2 linked regions of the Sinorhizobium fredii USDA 257 genome follow. The protein of the gene in region 2 binds, or shares a complex with, the protein of the main gene of each other region. Links are inferred from orthologs where the notes say so. Each region holds a gene or a part of one and is shown on either strand. Other genes may lie near its edges. The genes, in order: USDA257_RS21765 and uvrB.

Region 1 (10,387 bases), 290 kb from region 2 along the record:
AGCAGGTTTCGGACATGATGACGATCCGCAGCGAAGACCTGCAGCCGGCGCCGGAAATCATCCCCGAAGCCCAGCGCGCCTTCTGCCGCGGCATCGTCGCGCTCGAGAAATCGATGGTCTGCTTCCTCAACCTCGATACCGTCATTGCCGAGGAACTGTCCCAGGCCGCATAGGCTTGAACGCAAGCCATGTTTTCCCCAAAGGGGCCTGCTAAAGCAGGCCCCTTTTTGCATGAGCCTCATCGCAGCGGCGCAGGTCGAGCGAGGGGCAATTCCGGATCGCGCTGAGATGAGCGAGCGTGACGAGTTGTCGAGCGCTGGCGAGGAACACCTGCACGGGAAACGAGTTATGGCAAGTGCAGCATCGGTGAGGAGGTCCTATATTGATAGTTGCAGCATCCGTTGGAGCTGGATGCTGCAACGGACACAGGAGCAATGCCATGAAAGTTTTTCTGAGAACATCTTTCGCTGCATTTGTCCTTTCATCCGCCCTCGTCGGGGCTGGCGTGCCGGCCCTTGCGAATGGCTTTTATCAGGGCATCGACCCGCATCATCCTCCGGGGACCCAGAACAGTGGGTCGGTGTACGTCCCTATGGTTGAGAGCCCGTATTACGTCGAGCCCAGGGTCTATGTCGATCCAGCGCCGACCGGCAGCATCTACGTCGATCCGGCGCCGACGGGCAGCATCTATGTCGAGCCGGTGCCTATGCGCCGCTTCGGCGGATCGCCTTCCCAGGTCCGTGAGCATTACGAGAATGAGTACCAGGGTGGCGGTCAGGGCGACTACTACCAGGGTATCATCCCTCCGGCACCAGTTCCCTGAGCGGCCAAAGGCCGGCAAGCAACGCCGACCCCTGCCGTCAAACAACGAACTTGCCACTCGACGACCAGACGTCGACGAGCCGTCGTCTGCCATGGGTCGTCAAGTTAAAGTTGCTTAATCTGTATCACGGTAGCATGAGCAAACGTGACGAAACATTGACTGTGCGGAGGAAGCCGAGGCTCCGAAAGGTGTTATCCTGGTAACTGCAGCATCCGCTAGGAGGCCGTATGCTGCTACTGTTGCATCCGTCAGGAGGCGAGGATGCTGAACGGAGATAGGAGTTAACGTCATGAGATTTTCTCTGAAAACGTCATTCGCCGCATTCGCCCTCTCGTCCGCACTTGCTAGTGTTGCCGTACCGGCCTTTGCAGACAGTTATTACCAAGGGATCGATACGAATAATCCTCCGGGAACGCAGAACCGTACGCGAGTGCTGATGCCCCGAAGGGCCGCCCCGTCGAATGTCGATGTCATGCCTACGGGTAGTATCGACGGCCAGCGTGTTTATCCGAGTGGCGGTGCTACCTATAGGGAAAGGTACGAGACGGGCGAGGGTCAATATTACCGCGGTATCTTCCCGCCGACACCCTGAAGGTCTGGAGCTATCGGGCCTGGTCTCCGGACCGGGTGGTTCAGCCAGGTTCGCTTTGAAGCACCCCTACTGCCGCCGCGATTGATCGCGGCGGCAGTGTCTATTGGGGGCGGCCCTTTTCCCAAGTGACGGTCTGGCCGAAGAGCGGCACGGTCGTGATCGACATCTTGGCAGACCCGTCGGTCAATTGGCGCGAGTGCGCAAGATAGATCAATGTGTCATTGGCCTTGTCGTAGATGCGGGTCACGAGCAGATCCTTCCAGATCAGCGACAGGCCGGAACGGAAGACTTCCTCTCCCTCGTTCGACAGATCGATATCGCCGATGGCGATCGGCCCGGTTTGGCGGCAGGCGATCGAATTATTCGAGGGATCCTCGAACCAGTTGCCGTTCTTCAAGCGATCGATGACGCTGCGGTCGAAATAGGTGACGTGGCAGGTGACGCCGTTCACCTTCGGATCGCGCACGGCGTCGATCTTGATATCGTTGCCGAGCCAGTCGACGCCGACTTTGCCCACCGTCTCGGCGCGAACAGGCAGGGTGGTCGCGGCCAGCAAGGACAGCGAGGCAGCGATAAGCAGGGTGCGGGTGCGGCGGAACATGGGTATCCTCCAATGAACGGCATCGTTCACATAGGTGGTCGCGTCGGCAATGCAAGACGCCGGATCCCGTGCTGCTTGGCCTCTCATGCAGTCTGGCGCAACTGCTCCCGGTGAGTGTCGGCTTCTCTGAGTTGCGCGGCAGCCGCTGCAAGTGCGCGGGCGCTCGCATCGACTTGGCGATGCCTGGCGATCGAGCAGCGATCGCGGCCATCGGCCTTGGAGTCATAAAGTGCCAGGTCCGCGCGGATCATCACGTCCATGATCGTGTCGCCGGCTAATGCGGCAGCGATGCCGATGCTGACCGTCAAGCGGATGCGCTGATGCGCGCGGCCGACTGGCGTATCGCGTACGGCGCGGCAGATCGCCTCGGCGACGGCTGTCGCCCGCTCCTCCGTATGGTCCGGCAGCACGATCCCGAATTCCTCGCCCCCGATCCGCCCAAAGATTCCGCGCCCGTCGAGGAATGCGGAAACGGTCTCGACGAAATGGGCGAGCGCCATGTCGCCGCAAGCGTGGCCGTAGTGGTCGTTGATCTGCTTGAAATAGTCGAGATCGAGCTGGAGGAAGGCAGCCGGGCGATGACGGGCAAGGCAGTCGGCGATCGTGCGTTCTCCGTCTTCGATAAGCGCTCTGCGCGACAAGGCGCCCGTCAAAGGGTCGCGGGCGAGCATTGTTCTCAGGCTGGCGATAACGCGGTTGTCAATCGTCAGGATCACGGCGACGAAAAGGGCGGGGAGGAAGAATATCTGCAGGAAGGCGAGGGAGAATTCGAAGGCGAGCGCTGCGGCGGAGAAGGGGGCGTCAGGGGACGCTTCGGGCGCGGACCCGACGGCGTGAACGAGCCCCGTAAGGGCAACCGCCAGCAAGCCGGTTGCCACGGCTCGAAATGCCGGCTTTTCCCTGGCCCCTCCGTCAAGGATTGGCAGGCCGATGACGACAAGGAGAGCCGCGCCGCAGCCGGCGATGACGAACATGCGTACGCCGAAGCTGTCTTGACCGCCCAGATCGACGAGAAGGCCGGCCGCGGCGGCCGCAAATGCGAGCGTGGCACAGAAGCCGATGGAGACCGACTGGTCGACGAGCCGGCGAAGGCCAAGAAGAATGGCGAAAAAGGCAGCTGTCATCGCCGCATGGCCGGGTATCGCGACCAGGGGGACGCTGAACGACGTCGCCGCCGTCAGCAGAGCAATTGCAATCGCCGATAGTGCACAGGCGATCGAGAATTCCCGCGCCCCTGCTGTCTCGGAGCTTCGCAGGCTTAGAAGGGCGGGCAGAAGTGCCAAATGCGCAATGACCGATATGGCAGGGAAAATGCTCATTTCGAAACGGCCTGTCGTGCTAAAATGAAGCGGATGGCTTTCGGGCCAGCCGTATGCGTGATGAAATTCGTAGCGGGGCCGTGTTAACGAAGGCCGGCCAAATTCGCTGCAATTTTAGCGTTTAGCTTTTCTCGCATTGGTTGCGATGAAATTTTTGAACGGAACAATGGATTCGGGTCGAGGAGGGCTGGGCTTTCGCTCAATGCATGGACGGCGAAGGGCCGATCACGTTTCGCGAAGTGCCTCGGTTCAACTCGTCGGACGATGGTCCGGAGCGTACGCCATGTCCCATGAGAGCCTTTGCTTTGCAGACAGGGTCGATGCCGGCCGAAGACTCGCCGCGGCGATAGGACCGGAGGGCTTTGCCGATCCGCTGGTGATGGCGCTGCCGCGCGGCGGCGTGCCGGTTGCCTTCGAGGTGGCGGCGATCCTCGGTGCCCCGCTCGAACTCCTGATCGTGCGGAAGATCGGTGCTCCCGGACATGCCGAATTCGGTCTCGGCGCGCTCGTCGATGGCGACGAGCCGCAGCTGGTCCTCAATGCCGAAGCGATGCGCCTCGTCAGTCCTTCCAAGGAATATCTCAAAGCCGAGACGGCGCGTCAGCGCCTCGAACTGGAGCGCCGCCGCAGGCTTTATCTGGGGGATCGGCCGCGCATTTCGCCGGAGAAACGCAACGTCGTCATCGTCGACGACGGGATTGCCACCGGCGGGACAGTAAGCGCTGCCGTTCAGGCACTCCGGAAGGCGGGCGCTGCGGCGCTGATGATCGCCGTTCCGGTGGCTCCGCCGAGTGCGATCGCCAGCCTCCGCCGTCAAGTCGACCGGGTCGTCTGCCTCGCGACGCCCCATCCCTTCCATGCCGTCAGCATCTACTACGACGATTTCGAGCAAACCACCGACGCCGAGGTGATCGCCCTCATGGGGCGCGCCAAGGGGGAGGGCCCAGGAAGCGCAGAGGGAAACGGCTCGACGGGTTCAGATGAAATTGAGTGATGAACGGCACGCGGCTGGCACATAGACCTCGCCGATATCAACGGTTATGCTGCGCCCCCGTAACGGCCTTTCCGGTGGGGTCTGCAATGAGCGTAAACCTATCCATCCGCCCGCTCGTCCGGAGCGATTACGACCAGTGGCTGCTGCTTTGGGAAGGCTACAACGCCTTTTACGGACGCTCGGGCGAAAGCGCTCTCGCTCAGGACATCACCTACATGACCTGGTCGCGCTTCTTCGATGCCTATGAACCAATGCATGCCCTGGTTGCCGAGAGCAAGGGCCGGCTGGTCGGGCTCACGCACTTCATCTTTCACCGTACCACCACGGCAATCCAGCCGAATTGCTATCTCCAGGACCTCTTCATCAACGAGGCGGCGCGCGGCAGCGGGGTCGGGGAGGCGCTGATCAACGGGGTCTTCGAAGCGGCAAGACGAGCCGGCACGTCGCGCGTCTACTGGCTGACCCACGAGACGAACCTCAAGGCGATGCGCCTCTACGACAAGGTCGCCGAGAAGTCCGGCTTCGTGATGTATCGGATGGTGATTTGAGGTCGCCCCGTCACACTCTTTCGACAAATCCATCCAGCACGCGCTTCTGACCGGCGCGGTCGAAATCGATCGTCAGCTTGTTGCCTTCGATCGCGGCAATGTTGCCGTTGCCGAATTTGAGATGGAAGACGCGGTCGCCGACACTGAAGCGCGAGGGTTCCGCAGTCGTCGACTTGGCGATGAGTTCGCCTTCAATGGTGCGGGTGCGGGGACCTGACTCGCCGTAGCCGATGCGCTCGACGGCGTGACCGGAGCGGGTACCCCAGTTGTCGCGGGTGGCGTCTGTGCGGTGCTGCTGGGCGCGTTTCCAGCCGGGCGTCTGGTAGGTGTTCTCGAAGGGGTCGGCCTTGTCGAAGCGCGATTGGCCGTAGCCGCCGCGATTGTAGCCGCCATAGGAGACGTCCTGCTCGGCAACTTCGATATGGTCAATCGGCAGTTCGTCCAGGAAGCGCGAGGGCATCGTCGACTGCCAGAGGCCATGGATGCGGCGGTTCGAGACGAACCAGATATGGCAGCGGTGCTTGGCCCGGGTGATGCCGACATAGGCGAGGCGGCGCTCCTCCTCGAGGCCGGCGCGGCCGCCTTCGTCGAGGGCGCGCTGGTGTGGGAACAGCCCTTCCTCCCAACCCGGCAGGAAGACGGTGTCGAATTCCAGGCCTTTGGCCGAATGCAGCGTCATGATCGACACGGCATCCATGTCCTCGTTCTGCTCGGCATCCATGACGAGCGCGACATGCTCCAGGAAGCCGCGCATCGATTCGAAGGCCTCCATCGAGCGGATGAGTTCCTTGAGGTTTTCGAGCCGCCCCGGCGCTTCGGCGGACTTGTCGGCCTGCCACATGGCGGTGTAGCCGCTCTCGTCGAGGATCTGCTCGGCAAGCTCCGTATGCGGCGTCGTTTCGAGCAAAGTCTGCCAGCGGCGGAAATCGGTGACGACGTCGAACAGCGCCTTGCGTGCCTTCGGCTTCAGCTCGTCGGTGTCGATGATCTCGGTTGCGGCGGCAAGCATCGGAATGTCGCGGGCGCGAGCATAGTCGTGCAGGTTGCGAACGGTGGTATCACCCAGGCCGCGCTTCGGCGTGTTGACGATGCGCTCGAAGGCGAGGTCGTCGGCCGGCTGGCAGACGAGGCGAAAATAGGCCATGGCATCGCGGATTTCCAGCCGCTCGTAGAAGCGCGGGCCGCCGATAACGCGATAATTGAGGCCGAGGGTGACGAAGCGGTCTTCGAATTCGCGCATCTGGAAGGAGGCGCGCACCAGGATCGCGATGTCGTTCAGCTTGTGCTTCTGGCGCTGGAGCTGCTCGATCTCCTCGCCGACGGCGCGTGCTTCCTCTTCCGAATCCCAGGCGGCGTGGACATGCACCTTCTCGTCGTCCGGATGGCTGCGCTCGGTGAAGAGCGTCTTGCCAAGCCGGCCCTCGTTGTGGGCGATCAGATGCGCGGCGGCGCCGAGGATATGTTCGGTCGAGCGGTAGTTGCGCTCGAGCTTGATGACCTTGGCGCCGGGGAAATCCTTCTCGAAGCGGAGGATGTTGTCGACCTCGGCGCCGCGCCAGCCATAGATCGACTGGTCGTCGTCGCCGACGCAGCAGATGTTGACGTGGGGCTTCCCTTCCGCCGTGCCGTGGGATTTCCCCTCCGCAACCCCTCCCCACAAGGGGGAAGGGCTAGACTGACGCGCCGCCGTGTCCTCATCTCTCGCGTGCGATGTGGAAAGGGAGGAGGCCGCACGGGCTTGCCCCTCCCCCTTGTGGGGAGGGGTTGGGGAGGGGTGTTCTTGAGGCGAAACTTGGTGTTTTCCCCGCGACCCCTGGTGCCGCTGCGCCAAGAGCCGCAGCCACATATATTGCGCCGTATTGGTGTCCTGGTACTCGTCGACGAGGATGTAGCGGAACTTGCCGTGATAGTCCTTGAGCACGTCCGGATTGGCGCGGAACATCCGGATCGGATGCAGGAGCAGGTCGCCGAAGTCGCAGGCATTCAGCGTTAGCAGCCGGTTCTGATAGGCGGCATAGAGCTCGCGGCCCTTGCCGTTGGCGAAGGCGCGCGCGTCGCCTTCGGGAATATGCGCCGGATCGAGGCCCTTGTTTTTCCAGGTGTCGATCATGCCGGCGAATTGCTTGGCCGGCCAGCGTTTGTCGTCGAGGCCTTCCGCCTGGATGAGCTGCTTGATCAGGCGGACCACGTCGTCGGTATCGAGGATGGTGAAATCGGACCTCAGCCCAACGAGTTCGGCATGGCGGCGCAGGAGCTTGACGCCGATCGAGTGGAAGGTGCCGAGCCAGGGCATGCCTTCGACCGCATGGCCGACGAGCACGCCGATGCGCTCCTTCATCTCGCGCGCCGCCTTGTTGGTGAAGGTCACGGCAAGGATCTGTGACGGGTAGGCGCGGCCGGTCGAAAGAATATGAGCGATGCGGGTGGTCAGCACGCGCGTCTTGCCGGTACCGGCGCCGGCGAGCACCAGGACCGGCCCCTCAAGCGTTTCGACGGCTTCGCGCTGTTCCGGATTGAGTCCGGAGAAATAGTCCGGCCGTTGGGTTTTGTCGCGGGCGGCCATGGCGCGCGCGGCGATGCCGCCGGCGGCAGGCGCGGGTTTGCGCGGCGCCGGCTCCTCGTCGAAGAAGGGAATGTCGTCGAAACCTTTGCTCATGCGGCCCAATGTAGTGATTCGGGACCGAAAGGCCAGAAAGGATGTTCCTCTTTTATTCCGGAGTCTCGTCGCATCCGAGCAAGCCTGTGGAAAGACTGGCGTTTTCAGGAGCGCGCTTTGACGTCGCTATCGATCGGCCATGGCGTCGAAGACCGGATCGACAGGAACCTGCAGCGCGGTCGCCAGCTGGTTGGTCTTGGCGGCCAGCGAAATGACGCGCAGCAGATCGGCGTGCGCGGCCTCGCTCATGCCCTTCGCCTTGGCGGCGGCCGTATGCGAATGGATGCAGTAGCCGCAGCCATTGGTGACGGAGACGGCGATATAGAGCATTTCCTTCACCAGCGGATCGAGCGCCGAGGGCGTCGCCATCACCGCCTTGACCTCCGCCCAGGTGCGTTCCAGGAGGTCCGGATCGAAGGCGAGCCAGAGCCACATATTGTTGACGAAGTCCGATTTCCGGGTGGCGCGGATATCGTCGAAAACCGCCTTCACGCGCGGGTCGGCTTCCGGATCGGACGGCGGGGCGACGGTGCTCATGCTTCCTCCTTCTCGCCGGTTCCTAGACGAGGGCGAACACGCGCGCCGGACCGCCGGTGCCGCCGCGGTGCTTCGGCGCGCCGAGAACGAGCGTCGCGCCCTTGGCCGGCAGCCTGTCGAGATTGGCAGCAGCCTCCAGCCCCCAGCGGCCCTCCGGCAGCCAAGCGCGGTGGGTGGCGAAATCTGGCGATATGCCGTGATCGAGCGAGAGCGTGTCGACGGCGATCCCGGCCGCCTTCGTTTCCTCGAGCAGGAACTTGGCGGTTTCGACATGGAAGCCGGGAAAGTGCAGCTTGCCCTCGCTGTCCGGGTTGCGGAACTTGTCCGTACTCACATGCGCCGACCATCCGGAGAGCATGGCGACGCAGGCGTTCTCCGGGATGTCGCCGTTGGTGGCGATCCATGCCTTGATATCGTCCGGCGTCACCTGCGCGTCCGGGTCGGCCGCGGCCTTCTCGCGAATGTCGACGACGCAGAGCGGCACGACGAGCTTCTCGACCGGCAGTTCGGCGACCGAAAGACCATCGACAGAGAAATGCAGCGGCGCGTCGACATGCGTGCCGGTGTGTTCGTTCAGCCGGAGTTCGAACAGGTTGAACGTGTGTTCGGCATAGTTGAATTTCTGCTCGCGGAAGAATTGCTGCTGGCCGAAGAAGGTCGGGAACTCTTCATGGGTGAGGTCGGTGAGGCTGGCATGGCCGGCTGCGAGCGCCGACGGCGCTATTCCCATCCCGGCGGCTGCAACGCCCGCTGTTCCCACTGCGGTGGCGCGGAAGAAGCCGCGTCGCGACAACATCTGCTGCTTTACCGATTCGATCACGCATGCATCGCACATGTGCTTTCTCCCCGCGCTTCAACGTCCGGCTTCAGCGGCAGAATAGCCGAGCCGCGGCGGCTGTAAACCCTGGTTATCCGGTGGAGCTGAGCGCTGGAGCGCCATGATGCGGACATCAAATTCTGCTTTCATTACAAATGCGTAATGATGGCGTTCCGAGATTGCCCGAAGGCGCGCTAATAACGATACTCTCGACAACTCGGAACGTTCCGCCGGTACGCGCCGCGCTGGAGCGCGTATCTTATTCGGAGACATGAATGCGCTTTTTGAAGCAACTGGCGATCAGCCTCGTCGTTCTCGTCGTCGGGGGCGTCGTCTGGGTGCGCTTTGTACCCGGAGCGGGAGAAACTCTGGGGGCGATCGGTGTTTCGCATCCGCTGATCGATGCGCTTTCGGGATCGCAAGGGGGGGAAGGCGCCGCAGGACAGCGCAATGGCGGGCGCGGAGAAGGTGGGCGCGGCGGCTTCTCGGACGGGGCGCTCGTGGTCGTGAGGCCGGCGGAAAGCGCGATCGTCAACGACCGCCTGAACGCCATCGGCAACGGCGAAGCCATCCGTTCGGTTACGGTGACGCCTGCTTCGACGGGCAATCTCACGGAAATCCTGGTAAAATCCGGCGACCGGATCGAGGAAGGCCAGATCATCGCGCGGCTTGACAACGACGAGCAGATGATTGCCGCCGAGCAGGCCAGGCTGACGCGTGACAGCGCCCGGGAAAAGGTCGAGCGCTATCGCAATCTCGGAACGGCGCGCGCGGTGACTGCGGTCGAGGTCCGCGACGCGGAGATCGCCATGCAGGCGGCCGAACTGGCGCTCAGGACGGCAGAACTGGATCTCAAGCGGCGCGACATCGTCGCGCCTTCAAAGGGCATCGTCGGCATCATCACCATCAATGTCGGCGACTACGTCACCACATCGACGCCGATCGCAGTCGTTGACGACCGATCGCAGATCCTTGTCGACTTCTGGGTGCCGGAACGCTTTGCCAGCAAGATTTCCGTCGGGCAGCCCGTCACGGCGAATGCAGTGGCGCAGCCCGGGCGGCAGTTGGACGGCGCCATCCATGCGATCGACAACCGTCTCGATCAGGCGAGTAGGACGCTCAGGGTGCGAGCGCGGCTGGAGAATCCGGACGACATGCTGCGCGCCGGCATGTCCTTTTCCGTCATGATGGCCTTTGACGGCGATCGTTACCCGACCGTCGATCCGCTGGCAGTCCAGTGGAGTTCGGAAGGGTCCTATATCTGGCGCGTCAATGGCGACAAGAGCGAACGGGTGCCGATCAAAATCATCCAGCGCAATCCCGACAGGGTACTCGTAGAGGCGCAAGTCGCCGAGGGCGACCGTATCGTGACGGAGGGTGTGCAGCGGCTGCGCGATGGCGGCGCGGTCCGCATCGCCGGTGAAGCGAGGTCCGAGCGCGAGCAGAAGGTGGCGGAGGACACGCAATGAACATCGGCATAGGCGGCCACCATGGCAGTTC
Region 2 (10,759 bases):
GAGATGTGGACGAAAACGTCCTTCGCGCCGCCATCCGGCGTGATGAAACCAAAACCCTTGTCCTGGTTGAAGAATTTTACGATGCCCTTGGTGGCCATGGAAGAAGTCCTTTTCCTTCAGTCTGTCTTTGCCGCAACCCAGCGCTTCAATAGCACGCCTTGGCTGCTTGAGGTAGTGTGTTCGTGCCCCTAAAAGGAAACGAACATGTCGTCTTCAGCGTCTCCCTAATTGGTCCCGATCCAGGGAACCATGTAGGGTGCTGAAAGGCGTCGAGTGGTCACGATTCGGGGAAAAGACGTCTACGATGCCGCTTGCGGCAGTCCCGGTCTTGGCCGGGCTCAAACGAAAGTCCAGTCTCCGGGATTGAAATCGCCCGAACGGGGTTAGGAGTGGCAGTATTTCGGGGAAAAGGCAAGCGAAGAGTTCCGGCTGTCGCAGTGTCCGCGCAAGGCCGTGCTATGTCCGGTGTTTCTGGAAGTCGAAGTGACGGACAAATGTCGTGGATTGCCTCGTTTCGACCACAATTTCGTCTCGACGCTGGGCTGAGCGTGGCGCGTCTTCTCGCATCCACTGGACTTGCTGCTGGCACAGCGAACCGGTAGGTCTGAACCGGACAGAAAATTGCAAGTCGACGAAAGCAGGTGGCCGTGATCGATCCCTATGCCCTCCTTGGAATTGAGCGCGACGCCGACGAGCGGGCGATCCGGGCGGCCTATCGCCGGGCGGTGAAGACAGCCCATCCGGACCGCGGCGGCGATGCCGAGCAGTTCGGCAAGCTGCAGGCGGCCTATGATCTTCTGAAGGATCCGGTGCGCCGCAAAGTCTATGACGACACCGGCTACGATCCGCAGCTCGTCGATCCCAAGCAGCTCAAGGGCCTGATGATGTTGGAGACACTCGTCAACGATTTCATTCTCGACCTGCGCGAGCCCGGCAGCTTCGACCCGGTGGCGGCGATGCGGCGCAAGCTCTCCGACGACATCGTCAAGACCCGCTTCCATATCCTCGAACTCGAACGCCACCGCTCGCGCGTCCGCAAGCACCTGGACCGTCTCGGCCGGCGGCCGGACACCGACGTGCTCGGCTCGATGCTGCGCGCCCGCAGCCAGTCGATCAGCGACGCGATCAAGAATGCCGAAGCGCAGATCGAGATCATCGAGGAGGCTTATGCGATGCTGGAAGGCTATTCGTATGAGATGGAGCCGCTTCAGGTGGAGGCACGGGCGGCGGAGTAGTCCAAGCATTCTGAGGAATCGTGACGCCGCGGTCCCTTTGTCAGCTTCCACTGGCGGAACGGCAGCGGTCGGCGCCAAGCATAGCCAAGACTAGAGCAAACGAGCGGGCGAAAAAGGGCCGGATCCTTCATTTCCGGCGGGACCGGCAGGACGGGAGGAGCTGTGGCTTTGCTTCTCCCAATCCGAGGGGAGGGTTTTGGTCGCGCCGGTTGGGTGAGCCGGCGCGACTAGTTTATAGGTCATTGGCAGCGAGCGCTGGGATACGCTCGTCGAAACTACGCTAATGGTTTCGTCCAGATCCTGGGTTCACTTGCCTTAATCCTGGTTACCCGGTCCGGGGTCTCGGTTGTCCCTGTTCCGATCCTGGCCGCCCTGGCCCCGATCCTGCCCGCCCTGGCCGTGATCTTGGCCGCCGCCACCGCCGTCATTGCCGCCGTCATTGCCGCCGCCGCCGGCGTTAGTCGTTGAGAACGGATTGGTGGGCGTGATTACTGCCGTGGCCAAAGGCGGACATTGCGCGATCTGCGCGGACGTGAGGATGTCGGTTCGGTTCTCCGCCGCGCAGCAAGCCGCAAAGTTCGCGTCTGTAAGGGGGCTGCACTGTTGAGCCATAAGGATGGGACCATCCTGGCTTTGTGCCGGAACCGGGGCCGATGCAATAAATCCAGCCGAAACCAGCGCCAGGCCGGTGCTCGTTAAAAATGTCTCCAAGATGCGCATCTTCGTTCTCCCTAAATTAGATGGCACTGAAATTCGCAATTTGCGGGAATGTTCCCTATAAAGTTAGGGTTTTTGGCTGCGTGAGGACGGGAAAACGGGGTGGGCGCGTAAATTGACCTGGAAAATGATAGGGTGTAGCGCGTGAGTACACGTCTTCTCACGTTGCGCTTGTGTGCCGATCGATCGGTCGGGCGGCGGAGGAGGAGGGGCATCCCCCTGACTAGCGCGAGTGTCTAGGCAAGCTCCAGCTACCTTATGGTGAGTCGAGTTTTCGCTCAGTTTGTGTTAGAGCCGGCATGTCAAAGCGGATTGTCCATATAGGGAAAAGCGTGCTCTCCAGATGACAGTTGATGCAAATAGCCATATATCCCTAGGTGTAGCATTAGCGTAGTAATCGGTTGCTTCTTGGCTGCAGCGGGATGCGAGATTTGGAGCGGGAAAGGCATTAATCCGTGACAATGCGTAATGGCCAGCTTCCCATTGGGGTTGATCCAGAAAATACTGACGTTGTGCTAATGCAGGCGATGCATAATTCTGGCGCAAAAAAGGGGCGAAGTGGCCCATTCATTTAAGGTTCGACGCAACGATACTCTTGCTGATGTGATGGCTTAAGTTGACACAATTGAGAACCTACTCGTCGGCTACGATCAGGCTGCTGCCGTGTATATCTACACGTATGCGTGCGAGCGCGTTGTAAGTACCCCCAAGACTCGGCTGAACGAGACTTCTATTAGTCTGGGGAGGTTTTTCCGTAAATGTAGTGAAAAATGGGTTCGTGAAAATCGAGTCCATCGATCCACTACCGCCCCGGCCGCCCCGTTTTTCCTTTCGTTCGGCCCTTCTGCCGCTTCTCGTCCGCTTGGTCCTCATAGGAGCCGATGCCGGGTTTGGCGCGGGTGAGGATCGGCTTTTCCGGAACGTGGCCAGTGATGGGCTTCTCGGTCCGCCCGACGGTCATCTCGTTGAGGGTGTTTTTCCTGAACAGCGATTGCCCTTCCGACTTGCGGCCCATTTCGTCGAGATCCGGCTTGCGGAAGAGCGGGCGCTCGGTGTCGGTGCCCGGGCCCATGTCGTCGAGGGAGGGTTTCTGGAAGTAGCCGGTGGACGAGGTACCCCCCTCCGTCCTGCCGGACATCTCCCCCGCAACAGGAGAGCTCGGGCTGGGGGCGCTCTTCGTACCCCGCTTCCCGCTCTCTTGCGACTTCGCCTCTTCTCTTGCCATCGGATCGTCGAGGACCGCGAGTTCGGCGGCCTTGAGGCGTTTGATCTCGTCGCGCAGCCGCGCGGCGGTTTCGAAGTCGAGGTCGGCGGCGGCATCGCGCATCTGTTTTTCCAGCGCATTGAGATGCGCCTGCAGATTGTTGCCGACGAGGTGGCCGCCATCCGCAAAGCCCTTGCCGGAGACGCCGGAGATGTCGGCACGGACGTGGTCGCGCTCGTAGACCGAATCGAGGATATCGGAGATCCTCGCCTTCACCGATTCCGGCGTGATGCCGTTCTCGAGGTTGTAGGCCATCTGTTTCTCGCGACGGCGGGCGGTTTCCTCCATCGCCCGGCTCATCGAGCCGGTGATCGTGTCGGCATAGAGGATGACCTTGCCGTCGACATTGCGGGCGGCGCGGCCGATCGTCTGGATGAGCGAGGTTTCCGAGCGCAGGAAGCCTTCCTTGTCGGCGTCGAGAATGGCGACGAAGCCGCATTCGGGAATGTCGAGGCCCTCGCGCAGCAGGTTGATGCCGACCAGTACGTCGAAGGCGCCGAGGCGGAGATCACGGATGATCTCGATGCGCTCCAGCGTGTCGATGTCGGAGTGCATGTAGCGCACCCGGACGCCCTGCTCGTGCAGATATTCGGTGAGGTCCTCGGCCATGCGCTTGGTCAGCACCGTGACCAGCGTGCGGTAGCCGGCGGCGGCGGTCTCGCGAATTTCCCCCAGCACATCGTCGACCTGCGTCTTGGCGGAGCGCACCTCGACCGGGGGGTCGATCAGGCCGGTCGGGCGGATCACCTGCTCGGCGAAGACGCCGCCGGACTGCTCCATCTCCCAACCGCCGGGCGTCGCCGAGACGGCGATCGTGTCGGGTCGCATCGCGTCCCATTCCTCGAAGCGCAGCGGCCGGTTGTCCATGCAGGAGGGCAGGCGGAAGCCGTATTCGGCCAGCGTCGCCTTGCGGCGGAAGTCGCCGCGATACATGCCGCCGATCTGCGGAATGGTGACGTGGCTTTCGTCGATGAAGATCAGCGCATTGTCGGGAATATATTCGAACAGCGTCGGTGGCGGTTCGCCGGGCCTGCGGCCGGTCAAGTAGCGCGAATAGTTCTCGATGCCCTGGCAGGAGCCGGTGGCCTCGAGCATTTCGAGGTCGTAGCGGGTGCGCTGCTCGAGGCGCTGCGCCTCCAGCAGGCGGCCGGCGCGCTCCAGTTCGACCAGGCGTTGCGCCAGCTCCTCCTTGATCGCCTTCGTGGCGGCGTTCAGCGTCGGCCGCGGCGTCACATAGTGCGAGTTGGCGTAGATCTTCACCGATTTCAGGTCGCCGGTCTTCTGGCCGGTCAGCGGATCGAACTCGGTGATCGCGTCGATCTCGTCGCCGAACATCGAGATGCGCCAGGCGGCATCCTCCAGGTGGGCCGGGAAGATCTCGATCGTGTCGCCGCGCACCCGGAAGGAGCCGCGCTGGAAATCCATGTCGCGGCGCTTGTATTGCTGCGCCACCAGATCGGCGAGCAATTGCCGCTGGTCCAGCCGGTCGCCGACATTCATCTGAAAGGTCATCGCCGTGTAGGTCTCGACCGAGCCGATACCGTAGATGCAGGAGACCGAGGCGACGATGATGACGTCGTCGCGTTCGAGCAGCGAGCGCGTCGCCGAGTGGCGCATCCGGTCGATCTGCTCGTTGATCGAGGATTCCTTCTCGATATAGGTGTCGGAGCGCGGCACATAGGCTTCCGGCTGATAGTAGTCGTAGTAGGAGACGAAATACTCGACGGCGTTTTCCGGGAAGAAGTTCTTGAACTCGGAATAGAGCTGGGCGGCGAGCGTCTTATTCGGCGCCAGGATGACGGCCGGACGCTGCGTCGCCTCGATCACCTTGGCCATGGTGAAGGTTTTGCCGGAGCCAGTGACGCCGAGCAGCACCTGGTTGCGCTCGCCGGTGGTGAGACCGTCGACGAGATCGGCGATCGCGGTCGGCTGGTCGCCTGCGGGCTCGTAGTCCGATTGCATGCGGATGGCGATGCCGCCTTCGGACTTTTCCGGTCGGGCAGGCCGGTGCGGCGTCCAGAGCTTACCGTCCTTGAACAGCGGATTGCCGCTCTCGATGAGCTTCGCCAATACATCGACCGTGGCGGTGACGCCGGAGCCCGTCGTCAGCTTGTCGGCATCCTCGAGCGCTACATCGAGGCCGGCGACCGGGTTGAGCCCGGCGGCAGCACGCGTCTTCGGGTCGTGGCTGCCGCCCATCGAGGTGCCGCGTGCGGTCTTGCCGCTGATCGTCTTTCCGCTCGCGCTGTCGGCGCGTTGCGCCTTCGCTCCGCGGGGGCCTCGCGTCAGCTCGGACGCCCGTTCGGGCTTGCGGCCTTCGGCCGATCTCTCTTCACCGTCCGAGGTCGCTTTCGATGCGGCAATCTCGACCTTCTTGCGGTGCTTGCCCGCCTTCGAAGCGACCTCGCGCTGGCTCTCGAAGGTCGACGCCTCCGCCTCAGCCTCGAGCTGCTTCACCCAGTCGGAGACGTTGCCGGACAGCGGCGTGCCGGAAAGCGGCGCCTGCGGGGCTTCCTCGAAACCGCTGGGTGTGGACGAATTTTTCGGGGATTTTTTCGGTTTCTGGGCCATGGCGGGGAATATGGACAGAGTCAGGCCGAAAGCCAAGGGGGAAGGAGTACAAAAGGGAAACGAAGCGGATGGATTTTTCGAGGACGGTGGCGTAGAGCCGACAGCATGTGGCAGCTGCTGGTCGCGAGAAATCGTGCGGAAAAAGCAGGGCACATCCGCTCCGGATACGGCGAAGACGCTTGCGAGGAGGACGGCGGCCGGATCATCCTCGGTCACCGATTCGCGTCCTCCCGAGGTCCCAATGCCCTTTGCCGTCAATCCCGCCTATGTCTGGCCGGTGCTGCTGCTGCTCGCCTCCAATGTCTTCATGACCTTCGCCTGGTACGGTCACCTGAAGTTCACGTCCTCGCCACTCTATATCGTCATCGCCGCCAGCTGGGGCATCGCTTTCTTCGAATATTGGCTGGCGGTACCCGCCAACCGCATCGGCCATTCCGTCTATTCGGCGGCGCAGTTGAAGACGATGCAGGAGGTGATCACGCTCACCATCTTCGTCCTCTTTTCGATCTTCTGGCTGAAGGAGCCGATCGGCTGGCATCAACTCGTCGGTTTCGCGCTGATCGCGCTCGGCGCCTCGTTCATTTTCAAGGGCTGAGGGCGGATGAATTGCCCCTCATCCCGCTGCCGCGACCTTCTCCCGCCATCCAGGTAAACTGGTAGAGCAAGGCGCTAGGAAAAGATTGCCGGATCCGGCGCGGGCTCGTCCATGGCTATTCCGCCGGCACGGGCGTCGGCTTCCCGGTACTGTCGAGCGCCACCATCACGAAAATGGCGTCGGTAACCTTCTCCATCACATGCGAGAGATAGCGCTGCGCCCAGGCCTCAACCTTGAGGGTCATCGAGGTGCGTCCGACCTTGACGATATCCGTATAGATGCACAGCGTGTCGCCGATCTTGACCGGCAAAGCGAAGGCCATTTCCTTGACGGCGGCGGTGACGACGCGGCCCCTGGCACGTTCGGCGGCGCGGATGCCGCAGGAAAGGTCCATCTGCGCCATCACCCATCCGCCAAATATGTCGCCGGCGGCATTGGCATCGCCGGGCATCGCCAGGGTGCGCAAGGTTAGCTCGCCATTCGGCTTGATCACTGCATTCATGCGGCTTCTCCCCCGTTGCCGACAAAAGGTTTAGTCTATGGCGGGTATCCGAAAAAGAGGCCAGCACCAAATCTCGCATCCTCTCCGGCACGCGCCTTGGTTGCCGAAAAGTTAATCCTGAATCGTAAAATCTAGCGAATCTTTGTTAGGAGCTTCGCAAATTCCTCCCTTTATCCTGCAAGCCACTGAAAGGGAGGCTGGGATGAGACGATTTCGGATTTCGGCGCGGCTTTACGCGCTGGTGGCATTTGCGTTGTTGGTGATGGCGGGGGCGCTGACCTTCGGCCTGGTCCAGGCGCAGGACAAGCTCGTCGCCGAGCGTAAGGCGATGCTTTCGGCGATGAACGACAACGCCGTTACGGTGTTCGAGGCCTATCACAAGCAGGAACAGGCCGGAACGCTTTCACGCGAGGAGGCGCAGAAACGTGCCTTGGAAGCGATCAAGGCGATGCGCTACCAGGACAGTGGCTACTTCTGGGTCAACGACATGCATCCGACGATGGTGATGCATCCGATCAAGCCGGAACTGGACGGCAAGGATCTTTCCCAGAACAAGGATCCCAACGGGAAGTTCCTGTTCGTCGAATTCGTCAAGACGGTGCAGGCCCAGGGCAGGGGCTTCGTCGACTACTACTGGCCGAAGCCCGGTGCCGAGGAACCGGTGCTGAAATATTCGCATGTGGCAGGCTTCAAGCCTTGGGGCTGGGTTGTCGGCACCGGCGTCTATGCCGACGATCTGGCGGCCATGTTCCGCGAGCGCGCCTGGCAGGTGGGCGGCATTCTTGCAGCGGCGGCGCTGGCGATCCTGCTGGCGGCACTGGCGATCGTCCGCAGCGTGGTGCGGCCGGTTGAGAAACTGAAGGTCTCCATGCAGGCGATCGCCGACGAGGACGTTTCCTCGGAAATTCCGGAAACGGACCGTGCCGACGAGATCGGCCAGATGGCCAAGGTACTTATGGTACTGCGGGATTCCGTGAAGGAGCGCTTGGAACTGCGCTCGCGCGAAGTCGAGCAGCAGGATCGGCTGAACGCCGAGCGGCGCGGCAATGAAGAACTGCAGCGCTCGACCGCCGCCGCCCAAGCCGAGGCGATGGAAACACTTGGCGCCGCTCTCGAGCGGCTGGCAAGCGGCGATCTCACGGCCGAGGTCGGGCGGATCGCGCCGGAATACGGCAAGCTCAAGCATGACTTCAATGCTGCCGTTGCCGCGCTTCGGGATGCCATCGGGGCGATCTCGCAATCGACCGAGATCGTGCATGGCAGTGCCGGCGATATTTCCGAGGCGGCGAACAATCTGGCGCGGCGGACGGAACAGCAGGCGGCCGCCCTGGAAGAAACGGCCGCGGCGCTCGACGAGATTACCTCGACCGTGCGTCACGCCTCGGATCGCGCCGTCGAGGCGCGCGACATGGTCAACGAGACCAAGGCGAGTGCGGCGAAATCCGGCGGCATCGTCCGTAACGCGATCGATGCCATGGGGCGGATCGAGGATTCCTCGAGCCGCATCAGCCAGATCATCGGCGTCATCGACGAGATCGCCTTCCAGACCAACCTGCTGGCGCTGAACGCCGGCGTGGAAGCGGCGCGGGCGGGCGAGGCGGGGCGCGGTTTTGCGGTCGTCGCCCAGGAAGTTCGCGAGCTTGCGCAACGGTCGGCCGGGGCAGCGAAGGAAATCAAGGGTCTTATCGGCACGTCGGTCAAGGAAGTCGGCGCGGGCGTCGAGCTCGTTCGCTCCACGGGTGACGCCCTCAAGGAGATCGAGGCCCTCGTCAACCAAGTGAACGAACAGGTCGCCTCGATCGCCACCGCGGCTCGCGAACAGGCGACGGGTCTCCAGGAGGTGAACACTGCCGTCAACAGCATGGACCAGATGACGCAGCAGAACGCGGCCATGGTCGAGGAAACAACCGCCGCGAGCCAGGTGCTGGCCCAGGAGAGCCGCGAGTTGAAGTCGCTGCTCGAGAGGTTCCGCCTGCGGGACGGGCAAGCCGCCTATGATCGGGCGGCCTGACACAACAAAATAGAAGACCAATTGCCAGACTGGCCCGCGTTCGAAAGAGCGCGGGTTCTTTGTTTCGACATTATTCTATCCATCCCCAGTTGCATGAAGGGGATCCGGTTCGCGGAACTTGACGGCACCGTCCATTGCAGGTGAGATCACGCTCGGGAGAGGGCGGCCGTTGCAGTTCGCTCGAGGCAAAGATGATCGCGGAGGATTTCCATGTCGCTACTCAGGCTTTTCATCTCGCGGCCGTCCGCTTCGATCTTGATGGTGATCGGCTTTCTTTCCGCCTGCACGGTCGTCGTCGACGAACCTGGGCCCGCGCCGGTCCGTCCGCCGCAAATGTGTACGATGGAATTCGCGCCGGTCTGCGGCGAACGCGGCAACCGCCTCAGAACCTTCCCCAATGCCTGCAACGCGCGCGCCGACGGCTTTCGCGTCCTTCACCGGGGCGAATGCCGGCCGGATTTCCGTCCGCCGCTGGAGCAGGCCTGCACCCGCGAATTCGCACCGGTCTGCGGCGAGCGCGGCAGGCTGAGGCGATCATTTCCGAATGCCTGTGAGGCGCGCGCCGACGGATTCCGGGTGATCGGGTCGGGCGAATGCCGGCGCAGCGAAGATCCCGCGCCGCCCCAGCAGTTTTGCACGCGGGAATATGCTCCCGTCTGCGGCCAGCGCGGCGGGCGGCTCTCGACCTTTCCAAATGCCTGCGAAGCCGGCGCCGCTGGTTTCCGCATTGTCCATCGCGGCGAGTGCGGTTGAGGAGACCGCGACCCGAGGCAGGACTCGCGCCACTTTTGGTGTCGAGCAAACGCTTCATTTACCACGTTTGCATATAGTACGGCCTGAACCCGTCTTTCTCGGCCGCTTGCCCGCTTGGCGACATAGCGGGGCGCCACGTTTTGATTGCGGGCGGGCGATGGACCGACAAAGTCGTGGCTTTGTCATGGACGAAGGCGGCAATTGGTATGGCGTATGTTTCTCTTCTCCATCGACCGTTGACGGCGCTGCTGCTGTCCATCCCGCTTGTGGCCTGCAGCACTGACGCACTTTCGCCGCCGACCAGGGTCGACGGCGCCTCCCGTGTCGGCGCCATCAGGCCGAGCCGCGTCGTAACCAAACCGGAACAGGCGGCCGCCGCCTATCCGTCGGAAGGGCCGGTATCGACCCTCAGTGACGGGGCCGCTGGCGCTGCCGAGCCGCAGGGCAGTCTGCCGATGATCGACAGCCAGCCGGATACGGCTGAAACGCAAGTCGCAAGCGCCGGCCCAATGTCGGTTCCGCCCGAAGGCGTCAATATGGATGCAATGCTCGGCGTCGAGCCGGTCGTCGGCCTGGCGCAGGAGCAGGCCGGTGACATTGCCGAAGGCAACGCCACTCAGCCGGTTGTCGGCGGTATCGGCGAGGACAATGTGCGTCAGCTCGGCGGCTCCGCCGAGCTTGCGCCCGCAGCGGAAGCATCTCCGGGCTACGATCCCGATCTGCCGCCGCTGACGCCGGAACAGATCTCGCCCGAAGAGCCGTCGAGGGCGCGACACGTCACGCCGCAGCGGGCCGGTCGGCGTGCCGAGGAGCCGCAGCAGGTCGCCTTCCTGCCGCGCGCCCGCAATCCTCTCTCGGCGCCCGAATATACAGGCGAAATGCCTCGCTCGGAGATCGCCTGCCGCCAGCGACTGAAGAGGCTCGGCGTCATCTTCCGCGATGTGCCGCGCATTTATAACGGACCGTCTTGCGGCATCGACTATCCGGTCGAGATCAGCGGCCTTTCGGGCAACATTGCCGTCAAGCCTGCGGTGAAGCTCAATTGCCAAGTGACCGAAGCGTTTGCCAAGTGGGTGAAGTACGAACTCGCGCCGTCTTCGCGCTACCGCTA

The links.
Region 1: the proteins of uvrB (region 2) and USDA257_RS21765 are in contact, whole or in part, in a crystal structure (PDB 7EGT), measured with the Thermus thermophilus proteins. The link is inferred for Sinorhizobium fredii USDA 257 from one-to-one orthologs. Residues at the interface, in WP_096411307.1 of Thermus thermophilus: Glu23, Leu25, Arg26, Asp27, Gly28, Glu29, Arg30, Phe31, Arg55, Glu326, Asp327, Phe328, Glu379, Ser382, Gln383, His398, Gly400, Arg401; in WP_096412145.1 of Thermus thermophilus: His654, Arg656, Phe657, Gln666, Asp668, Glu669, Lys680, Arg681, Leu682, Ser683, Lys685, Tyr686, Ala687.

The regions. Positions count from the first base shown.
Region 1 is NC_018000.1:4,636,121-4,646,507, reverse strand. What follows is about bases 4,688-7,907. They hold USDA257_RS21765 (ATP-dependent helicase), read right to left. Parts: upstream 7,534-7,907; coding sequence 4,888-7,533; downstream 4,688-4,887. Other genes in these bases: USDA257_RS21760 (carboxymuconolactone decarboxylase family protein), read right to left, coding at 7,660-7,907; USDA257_RS21770 (GNAT family N-acetyltransferase), read left to right, coding at 4,688-4,877. In the rest of the region: USDA257_RS21795 (chemotaxis protein CheW), read left to right, coding at 1-173; USDA257_RS21790 (hypothetical protein), read left to right, coding at 440-823; USDA257_RS38040 (hypothetical protein), read left to right, coding at 1,113-1,415; USDA257_RS21785 (CreA family protein), read right to left, coding at 1,516-2,016; USDA257_RS21780 (GGDEF domain-containing protein), read right to left, coding at 2,100-3,335; USDA257_RS21775 (phosphoribosyltransferase), read left to right, coding at 3,619-4,329; more of USDA257_RS21770, read left to right, coding at 4,416-4,687; more of USDA257_RS21760, read right to left, coding at 7,908-8,070; USDA257_RS21755 (cyclase family protein), read right to left, coding at 8,093-8,905; USDA257_RS21750 (efflux RND transporter periplasmic adaptor subunit), read left to right, coding at 9,163-10,356; USDA257_RS21745 (efflux RND transporter permease subunit), read left to right, coding at 10,353-10,387. UniProt on the Escherichia coli protein: A helicase with DNA-dependent ATPase activity. Unwinds DNA duplexes with 3'-5' polarity. Translocates on single-stranded DNA with 3'-5' polarity. Initiates unwinding more efficiently from a nicked substrate than double-stranded DNA.
Region 2 is NC_018000.1:4,347,753-4,358,511, reverse strand. Bases 2,555-6,146 are described here. They hold uvrB (excinuclease ABC subunit UvrB), read right to left. Parts: upstream 5,788-6,146; coding sequence 2,755-5,787; downstream 2,555-2,754. Other genes in these bases: USDA257_RS20315 (DMT family protein), read left to right, coding at 6,029-6,146. In the rest of the region: USDA257_RS20335 (cold-shock protein), read right to left, coding at 1-98; USDA257_RS20330 (J domain-containing protein), read left to right, coding at 648-1,235; USDA257_RS20325 (hypothetical protein), read right to left, coding at 1,551-1,955; more of USDA257_RS20315, read left to right, coding at 6,147-6,382; USDA257_RS20310 (acyl-CoA thioesterase), read right to left, coding at 6,498-6,884; USDA257_RS20305 (methyl-accepting chemotaxis protein), read left to right, coding at 7,087-8,895; USDA257_RS20300 (Kazal-type serine protease inhibitor family protein), read left to right, coding at 9,106-9,648; USDA257_RS20295 (extensin-like domain-containing protein), read left to right, coding at 9,855-10,759. UniProt on the Escherichia coli protein: The UvrABC repair system catalyzes the recognition and processing of DNA lesions. A damage recognition complex composed of 2 UvrA and 2 UvrB subunits scans DNA for abnormalities.